Regions from separate parts of the Paenibacillus sp. EC2-1 genome, predicted to be linked through region 2. Evidence: predicted binding sites of a transcription regulator. Region 2 holds the regulator's gene; each other region holds the start of a gene.

Evidence for each region. The regulator LexA, encoded in region 2, represses DNA repair genes until DNA is damaged. The targets are predictions, from matches to a motif close to CGAACATATGTTCG.
Region 1: the regulator LexA is predicted to act here: its motif matches at 1,440-1,453, upstream of addB (helicase-exonuclease AddAB subunit AddB).
Region 3: the regulator LexA is predicted to act here: its motif matches at 1,755-1,768, upstream of recA (recombinase RecA).

The regions. Positions count from the first base shown of each region.
Region 1 covers NZ_CP186006.1:1,598,032-1,601,319, reverse strand. Annotated here, with positions in the region: gene addB (helicase-exonuclease AddAB subunit AddB) at 1-1,264, opposite strand, end outside; gene ACK8P5_RS07430 (class I SAM-dependent rRNA methyltransferase) at 1,625-2,998, opposite strand; gene ACK8P5_RS07425 (Na/Pi cotransporter family protein) at 3,101-3,288, shown strand, end outside.
Region 2 covers NZ_CP186006.1:2,349,915-2,353,202, reverse strand. Annotated here, with positions in the region: gene ACK8P5_RS11185 (HAD family hydrolase) at 1-30, opposite strand, end outside; gene ACK8P5_RS11180 (hypothetical protein) at 79-597, opposite strand; gene ACK8P5_RS11175 (DUF896 domain-containing protein) at 663-863, opposite strand; gene ACK8P5_RS11170 (LysM peptidoglycan-binding domain-containing protein) at 1,021-1,383, opposite strand; gene lexA (transcriptional repressor LexA) at 1,558-2,184, shown strand; gene glnA (type I glutamate--ammonia ligase) at 2,608-3,288, opposite strand, start outside.
Region 3 covers NZ_CP186006.1:3,407,818-3,411,105, forward strand. Annotated here, with positions in the region: gene ACK8P5_RS15835 (regulatory protein RecX) at 1-491, opposite strand, end outside; gene recA (recombinase RecA) at 622-1,683, opposite strand; gene ACK8P5_RS15845 (competence/damage-inducible protein A) at 1,920-3,182, opposite strand.

The DNA of each region.
Region 1 (3,288 bases), 750 kb from region 2:
CATCTAGAGGGAGCAGAAAGTCAGTTTTGACACATCGGAAAACATCATCGTAACGCCAGCGCCGCTGGACGATATCAAGAGCCGAACGGATAAACTCTACAAGCGGATGATGAAGTTCACTTCGCTTTTGATCAAGGAAATAAGGCACATCGTATTCGCGAAACAGTGGCCCGATTAAAGATTCATAATCGCCTAGATTACGGGCAAATACCGCCATCTCACGGTATCTTGCTCCTTCTTCCCTAGATAATCGGATCATCTCACGAACTGCACCCTCTACTTCAGCACGACGGTTCGCAGCAGCATAAATCGCTAAGCCCGTATCACTCTCATTCTCTTCATGAGAGCGAAAGCGTACTTTCCGGTCATAACCACGTTCTAAATGCGCAAGTACGGAACAATTCTTAAACCGCGGTAGTGTATCTTCCTGAAGCAGCGTGTATGAAGATTCTATGTCCAACTCATCTGCAATTCCTTGTAGCTTTACATATGTCATAGCGGTAGGATGAAATAAATTTAATTCATGCGGCATTGCACCACTTGAATAAGGTTTATCCAATGTCAAAGCAGCGGTTACCGATGAAGCGTGCTGAATCAGTTCCCTAAGCACTGCGTATTCCTGTGGGGTAAAGCCATGGAAACCATCGATCCATATATCAGCATTGCTGATATATGATGAACGACTAATCCCTTCAGCAAGCGTAATAAGCGTATCTTCCTCATCCATATAAAGTGGGGATAGCTCGCGTTCAAAATCTCGGTATAACATTACTACATCTTCAAGCTTTCGCTTAAGCATAGGAGAGCTTCCTGCGACAGAGGTCAAATAAGTAAGTTGGTCCTCAATACAGGAAGAATCAATACAATATCTTTTCATTTCAGTGTATAAATCACTTAGCTTACCTACAAAACCTAACTGTTCCCCTGACGCACCGAACAATTTAAGTTCCTCTTTACGATGCTGAATGATCTTGTATAACATCATTCGCTTGCCTTCTTCACTAATTGCAATCTTGGCGGCACCGCCCGTTTCCTGCATTACCCGGTAAGCCAATCGACGAAAGCTTAGTACTTGGGCACGAAGACTCCCCTTGATTTTCCCAGAAGTGACTAGCATATTCTCCGCTTGAAATGAGGCTTGCTCTGGTACGATCAGAATAATCGGCTTACCTTGAGGATCCTCCTCCAGTCGTCTTGTAATCTCTTCACATATAGCGGTGCTCTTCCCGCTTCCAGAACGCCCGATGACAAAATGCAACGACATGTCATACCTCCTTAATACTCAAGCCTATTGTTCGATACATCAACGCTGTTCTATATATAAAAAATCATGTCTAACAATCGTATTCTCTCAGATAATCTCTGACTCTTAAGCTGAAATCCCTATACTTTCAATCTATAAGATGATGTCTATAAGTATAGCATATCTGAGAATAGAAGGAACATACGTTTGGATTGCATTACCATTAGAAACACAAATAAGAAACTTATATATAAACCATTATAAATCGTCCCTATCAGCCCTTAGTCAACCCCTTCATTCACATCAAAAAAGACTGCTCAATTAAGCAATTTTACTTCGCTTAACCAAGCAGTCTTTTCAATCTTTATTGCAACTGTTACTCTATATTGTCTTTTTGCTACGAACCTCGAATACTGCAAACTTCAAATAATGACCTTCATCTACACCTAAGATCTGAGGGTGATCCTTGCCAGCTGCACGCCATTCGATTAGACGTAACACTTTACCGGCATCCTGCGCCGCTTCTTTAATCGTCTCCAGGAATAGATCAGGACGCATGTGATACGAACAGCTCGCAGTGACAAGATAACCACCTTCATTAACTAGCTTCATACCATGAAGATTGATGTCTTTATAACCGCGGCAAGCTCCCTTGACCGCACCTTTACTCTTGGCAAAAGCAGGCGGATCTAGAATAACGACGTCCCATGTACGCCCGCCTCCAGCTGTTAACGGCTTGGAGGTATCCACCTTATGGTCCGCTTTTGCGCGTTCCTCCCGCTCTTCTATACCTTTCACCTGTGTCCGAAGATATTGAAAAGCGTCATCCACAACGAATTCGACACGATCCTGAAATCCGTTCAGCTCCACATTTTCTCTTGCACTTTCGATCGCATGCGCTGATATATCCAAGCAAGTCACTTTTTTAGCACCGTACTTACATGCATGAAGTGTAAAGCTTCCTGTGTGTGAAAAGCATTCAAGAACCGTTGCTCCATCCCAGTAAGGAAACGTAACTTCTTTTCCACTCTTGTTAACAGGAACCGTACGAATTTCTCCGCTGATTTCAACCTCCTGCTTCACAATTCCACTTCGGCCTCCCCAGCCCTTCATAAGCGGCTCAATGGAGGCTCTGTTCTCGCGCTGGTCAAAGAAGTAACCCGTTTTCTGACCCTCTTCAATATCAACTTTGATCTTTAATCCATTCTCTGTCACAGTAACGTGCCTTGGACACTCCCCGTACAATGTTCCCTTGCTTTGTTCGAGACCTTCGAGTTCCCTCACGGATACATCGCTGCGCTCATAAATTCCTACAGGACTCATTACTTCTACGAGAGCTTCTACAATGTGATCTCGGCAACGGTCCATACCAAGTGTCAGAATCTGAACTACAAGCACATCAGCAAACCGATCTACAATCAGACCTGGAAGAAAGTCTGCCTCTCCATATACAAGACGATAAGCATTCTCTTCACTAATAAAGCGCTCGCGGTGCGATAAACATTCCTTGAATCTAGCCACAAAAAATTCCCGATCCAACTTCTCAAGAGGTTGGTACGAGACAATTCTTACTGTAATTTGGGATTTCGGATTATAGTAACCCGTTGCCAGAAAACGTCCCTGATGATTCATCACTTGAACCAGTTCACCAGGTTGTGGATTCCCTTCAACGGATGCGATTTCACTCTTAAAAACCCATGGATGACTCTGTTCTAATCTTTTCTTGCGATTGCGATCTAAAATGATCGATGCCATTCTTAACTTCACTCCCTGATTTCTCTCCCTATGGACAATCATTGGTATGCGCGTCCCATTGGGGTCATATGAATAAATTAACAATTATTAAAGGAGAATCTCATGCTTTCTTCACTCTGGTTTCCGGTCACTTATGGCCTCGTCGTGTTCTTGCTGGGTATGAAGATTATGGAGGTATCTCTTCAACGCTTTGCCGGCCAGCAACTGCAGCAATGGCTGCACAGAGCAACGTCCACCCCTCTAAAAGGAATGATCACAAGCACAGGTCTCACTGCTCTATTACAGAGTAG
Region 2 (3,288 bases):
CAGATCAAATAGTACCGCAGATACCGACATCTTCTACCCATCTCCCTTTACATATCTCTTAGATGAACCAGGTAACTATTACTCATGCTCTACAGGAATATTATTTACTTTAGCGAACTCCTCAAGTCTTTCTCCCATCGCTTTGGTATCATAACGATTAATAAGACGTGAGAATACCCAGTTTCCTCCGCGAGCTTTGTTCTCGATGACTACAGATCCTTGCAAAATCTTAATTTTTGAAATTTCGGATGCTGACAATTTACGTTCACGGTTAAATTTAAATGTAGAAAGCGTGCTACGTCCAACTTTCAAAAATGGTTTCCGCAAAAAAATCATCAAGGCGAGAAGTAAGTACAAACTTACGCCAATCCAGTTCAGGACTGTATTACCTGCTTCAGCAGTTGCTATGCCAAGTAGTCCATAAAGAACTGCTAATGCAACAAGAACGATAGGCAGCACAAATTTGCGCCCTTTAAATACATCCCCATCACTCGCTCCTGTTGTCGTGGTCCCCAACATGGATTGGCCTTGTTTCTTACGCTGCTTGTTAAGCTGAGACATATTCTTGCTGACTTTTCTTTCCCATGATCGAGACATAGGTCTCCTCCTCTTCGCTTACATCTATAATGAAAAGATTACTCGAGCAGACGCCCGGTCACGACTTAATGTTTAAGTCCAGATCCGTCTTTCTCTTCATCTACCCATTCGATCGAATCCAACTGCTGTCGGAAGTTTCTCCGAATATTATTAAGATAGACTTCACGAAGCTCGGAACGTTCTTTAGATTCCTCCTCCGTCAACCCTTCATTTTTGTGTTTTCTAGCTAGAACATTAATACGTTCTACCAATGCATCGATATCCATTCCTTCGCCCCCAATAAAAAATTCACTTTTAACTTTGACATGTGAAAAAGAGCTTGTCAAGGAAGCCTCTCCTTATCAAGCTCGTACATGCGCGCTCTTCTATTATTATACCATTATCTTTATAGATATTGAATCTAGCATTGTCCTATCCGTACGTTCACCATAGAGGTAGAGAGAGTACATCTCCGGCTTGAATATCCGGTCCATTCAGCCCATTAATTTCTCGTATAGAGCTTATATATACTCTTGTGTCCATCTCTTTAGGCTTATGGGTTGCTGCAATCCCCCAGAGCGAGTCACCAGGCTGGACGATTACATTCTTCTCAGCTACTGGCTTGTCCAATCCTCCTGCAAATACGGATATCGCTCCTGTCCATCCTGATACAAATATAAGAATAACTAATGTGAGCTTACCGATACGAGTCTTCATAAAATCTATGGTCCGATCCCAAAATGTAATCTCGTTAAGTTCTTCTTGATATTGACCTTCATAAATACTGCGGTATGTAGTGAATCTCATTTATCATCATCTCCCAAACAAGTGTTCTCTTATGCATTTAATATAACACGAACACTTGTTTGTTTCAATACTTTTACGAACGGTTGTTCTTAATATTTTAGAACTTATGTTTGTACGAACGGAAGTTCTATGATATAATTTTCCCAAACGTTACTAAAATGGGGTTGATACGGAATGTCGAAGATATCCAGCCGCCAACAGGCGATTTTGGAGTTTATCCGCAACGAAGTTCGGAGTAAAGGCTATCCGCCTTCCGTACGAGAAATCGGTGAAGCTGTTGGACTTGCTTCCAGTTCAACAGTGCATGGTCATCTTGACCGTTTGGAGAAGAAGGGCTTAATCCGCCGTGACCCTACAAAACCAAGAGCAATTGAGTTGCTTGGTCAAGAAGAATCGGAGAATAGTAATCTATTTACCCACACGATCTCTAGAGTTCCTGTAGTTGGTAAAGTTACTGCCGGGGTTCCGATCACTGCAACAGAGAATATTGAAGACTACTTTCCACTACCACAGCATTTTGTTGGTGACAACAAGGTGTTCATGCTTACTGTTATGGGTGACAGTATGGTCGAAGCTGGGATTCACAATGGAGATTATGTAATCGTCCGTCAACAACAAACCGCCGACAATGGTGATATTGTTGTTGCTATGACTGAGGAAGATGAAGCCACTGTGAAAACTTTTTATAAAGAGAAAGACCATATTCGTCTTCAGCCGGAGAATCCAACTTATGAGCCATTACGCTTAAACCATGTTACGATTCTCGGCAAAGTTGTAGGTGTCTTTAGAGATATTCATTAAAGCGCTGAATGAATACTTGAACATGTAAAGCTACCGCATTGTCTTTGTACAAGCGGTAGCTTTTTTCTGTATCTTGTGCTTATAAAAATAGCAAACCAAAGCAACTTACTATGGTTTGCTATTTTTATCTACGCAACTTAACATCGATGATGTTTACACACAACAACTACTTTCTCACCAGGTCTCAGGACAATAACCTTTACTCTTCTACTTCTTCTTCCTATCATAGGATCACCTCCTGTTCATTCATAAATCTATTCTATTCAAACAGTGACTTCATAGTGTAGGTAATGAGGAACCGTTAGTAGTCCTTTTTTTACAAGAATGATAGGAACATGATGTGAAAAAGGACAGCTTGGCCCTCCTTGCTTTCATCATAATAATAAAAACCCCCGGCGCTTAGAGCGCCAAGGGCTGAAGGTATTAGTACAAAGTCATGTATTGATCGCGTTCCCATTGGTGAACTTGTGTGCGGTACATATCCCACTCAATTTCTTTCAATTCATAGAAGTGTGACAAGGCATGGTCACCCAAAGCATCACAGATCACTTCACTGCGAAGAAGCTCGTTCAGTGCTTCTTTCAGGTTAGCTGGAAGGCTCGGAATGCCTTCTTCAATACGCTCTTCTTCCGTCATCACATAGATGTTACGGTCGATTGGAGCAGGCAATGGAAGCTTGCGTTTAATACCATCAAGACCGGCTTTAAGCATTACAGCCAAAGCCAAGTAAGGGTTCGCTGCTGGATCCGGGTTACGAACTTCTACACGAGTACTAAGTCCACGGGAAGCTGGAATACGGATCATCGGGCTACGGTTACTAGCAGACCAAGCCACGTAACAAGGAGCTTCGTATCCTGGAACTAGACGCTTATAGGAGTTAACTGTTGGATTCGTGATAGCAGCATAAGCACGCGCATGCTTAAGCTCACCAGCCATAAAGTGACGTGCTGTTTCACTAAGGCCTGACGGATCACTCTCATCCACAAACATGTTCTCTTTACCGTTAAAGAGAGACATGTTACAGTGCATACCGGAACCGTTCACCCCAAAGAGTGGTTTAGGCATAAATGTTGCAATCAGACCATGTTGACGTGCAATCGTCTT
Region 3 (3,288 bases), 1.1 Mb from region 2:
CCCTTCTGTCGAAGCTCCTGCCGCACCCACATGCGTCCCTTCTTCTGCTTCGTAATCCGCTGTTCAGCCCATTGCTTAGCATAAAGCTCATCATCAACTAAACGTTCCTGCTGTAGACGCTCTATCGTCTTCTCGATCCCGTCAGCAGTCATTCCCTTCTGACCAAGACGCTGCGCAATCTCCTTCTCCGTACGGGGCTTTCGTTCCAAGAAACGCAGTGCCTCCACATAAGCTTGCTGCCGTTCATCAGCAACAACAATCTCCTCTAGCTCTTCCTTCTGGAATACGGCACCTTTCATCAATCGATATTTGATCATGATATCTTCATGAACAGACATGCTATACTGCCCAAATCTAATCAGGTAACAATGCTTAGGTTTTCGCATCATCTCAACGGAGGTGATCACTAAGTCCTGGTCATTCGGAAAAAGAGATATTCCTCTTGACTCATCGTCTTCTATTGAAGACTGTTGATCATTGTGTATGTCCATAAAATCCCCTCCTGCTACACTCATTCTTACAATTATAACATTTTCGATCAGATCTAGATTGTAAAGAAGACCGTTTGGTGTAATAACTAACACCAAACGGTCTATCAGATACCGCTAAATATACTATAAATTATTCAGCTTTAAACAGTTCTTCTTCTTCCTGTTCTTCCTTAAGCTTTTCACTTTCACTAGCTTCAGGTACATTAGTTGACAGATTGCTTGCCTCACGAATTTTCCGCTCAATAACATCAGCAATCTCCGGATGCTCCTTCAGGAATTGCTTAGCATTCTCACGGCCCTGACCCAAACGTTCACCTGTATAGGAATACCACGCGCCACTCTTATCAACGATATCTAGTTCTGTACCAATATCAATCAGGCTGCCTTCTTTCGAAATGCCTTCTCCATACATAATATCGATTTCAGCTTGTTTAAAAGGAGGGGCTACCTTATTCTTGACGACTTTGACACGTGTACGGTTACCTACGACGTCATTCCCCATCTTGATACTCTCAATACGACGAACATCCAAACGAACCGTTGAATAGAACTTCAACGCACGGCCCCCTGGGGTTGTTTCTGGGTTACCAAACATTACACCAACCTTCTCACGAAGCTGGTTGATAAAGATAGCAATCGTCTTCGACTTGCTAATTGCCCCTGACAATTTACGAAGTGCTTGAGACATCAAACGAGCCTGTAGACCTACGTGAGAGTCACCCATGTCACCTTCGATCTCCGCTTTCGGAACAAGCGCTGCTACCGAGTCGATAACGATAATATCGACAGCACCACTACGTACCAATGCTTCTGCAATCTCAAGAGCCTGTTCACCCGTATCTGGCTGAGACAGCAACAGCTCATCAATGTTAACACCTAGCTTGCTCGCGTAAGCAGGGTCTAGAGCATGCTCCGCATCGATAAATGCAGCTTGTCCACCCACTCTTTGAACTTCGGCCACAGCATGGAGTGCTACGGTAGTCTTACCGGAAGATTCAGGTCCATAGACTTCAATGATCCGGCCTTTCGGAAGACCGCCTGTTCCTAATGCTATATCCAATGCCAAAGATCCGCTCGGCACGATTTCGACTTGCATGTGAGTTGATTCACCCAACTTCATAATTGAACCTTTACCGAACTGTTTCTCTATCTGACGAAGCGCCATATCCAGCGCAGCACGACGATCTGACAATTCTTCCACAACCCTTCAATTGTTGATAGATTAATCATACCTTGTTTCGTTTCGTTTGCCAAGTATTTTTTCGAACATACATTCGTTTTTTTTACTGAAGCATTCCCTCCTTGGTTTGGACCGCAGGTGCTCCAGAAACAGCAAAAACCGCGGCAACATCATTTGATATGCCACGGTTCTTCCGTAAGTCGATTATACTGAACAATAGTCTTTGATTCAAGTCTATTGTTAATTTTTTACTGAAATTGAGTTGCTGTAAGTCTCAGCCACAAACGGTACAAGATCGCCTTAGTCGCACGTAGACGAACCATCTCTCTGTCACCTTTAAGGTGAAGCTCATGTACTTCTGTCTTCTTGCCACGCTCTGACAATCCGATATACACAAGTCCGACTGGTTTACGTTCTGCATATCCTGGACCAGCTACTCCTGTCACAGATAAACCGAAATCACTATCTGTCACCATGCGAATCTGTTCAGCAAGAACCTCCGCTACTTCAGGGGATACTGCACCTGGCGCATCCTCACCTTCTAGGAGCTGTTGTGGAACATTTATCAGCTTATGCTTGATCTGATTCGTATAGCAGACAATGCCTCCTAGAAGCATCGTCGCGCTGCCTGGAATTGAAGTGATATTCTCCATTACCAAACCACCTGTACAGCTTTCCGCAGCACTAATGGTCCATCCTTGATCAGCCATCATATCAACGATAACTTTTTCAATGGGAACATCCTCGTTTGCATACATATGTTCTGGAACAATCCCCTTGATCTGTTCTTCGAGAGCAGTAAGCCGCTCCATGGCCTCACCTTCGCTGGAAGCCTTGGTGGAGATGCGAACCGTCACTTCGCCTTCTTTTGCATACAGAGCGATGGTGGGGTCGCTTTGCTCGCTGATTAGATCACTAAGCCGGTCATCCAGCGCAGACTCACCGATCCCCGCAAATTTAAGCATCTTGGAGTAGAGTGGCAACTCATCGGTGAGTACATGCTGCATTAACCAAGGCTTCGCCTGTTGTTCAAACATCGGCATCAGCTCTCTTGGAGGTCCCGGAAGTACGATATAATGAGTGCCATCATGAGTAATAGCATTCCCTACAGCAAGTCCTGTCTCATTCGGCAGTGGTGTTCCTCCATCTATTGACAAGGCCTGGCGTTTATTATTCTCTGTCATTTTCTTACCACGATCCATAAAGAAGCGGTCTACATTGTCCATAGCCATTCTGTCAATATGAAGAGAAGTCCCGATAAATTCCGCTAATGCATCTTTCGTAATATCATCCTGTGTCGGTCCTAGACCCCCGGTCAAGATTATGATATCTGTCCGAGCACTGGAGATTGCAAGTGATTCCTTGATACGCTCCATGTTGTCACCAACGACGGTCTGATAATAAACATCGATCCCCATACTTGCAAGTTGTCTGGACAAATATTGTGCATTTGTATTTACGATTTGACCGAGCAACAGCTCGGTTCCGACCGCAATAATCTCTGCTTTCATTCCGCGTAAAACCTCCTGATCTATTCTCTTTATAATTTTCACCGTTTATAACAATCTAATTAACCCTCACCATTATGGAAGAAAAAAGCAATAGGATTTCTCCTAT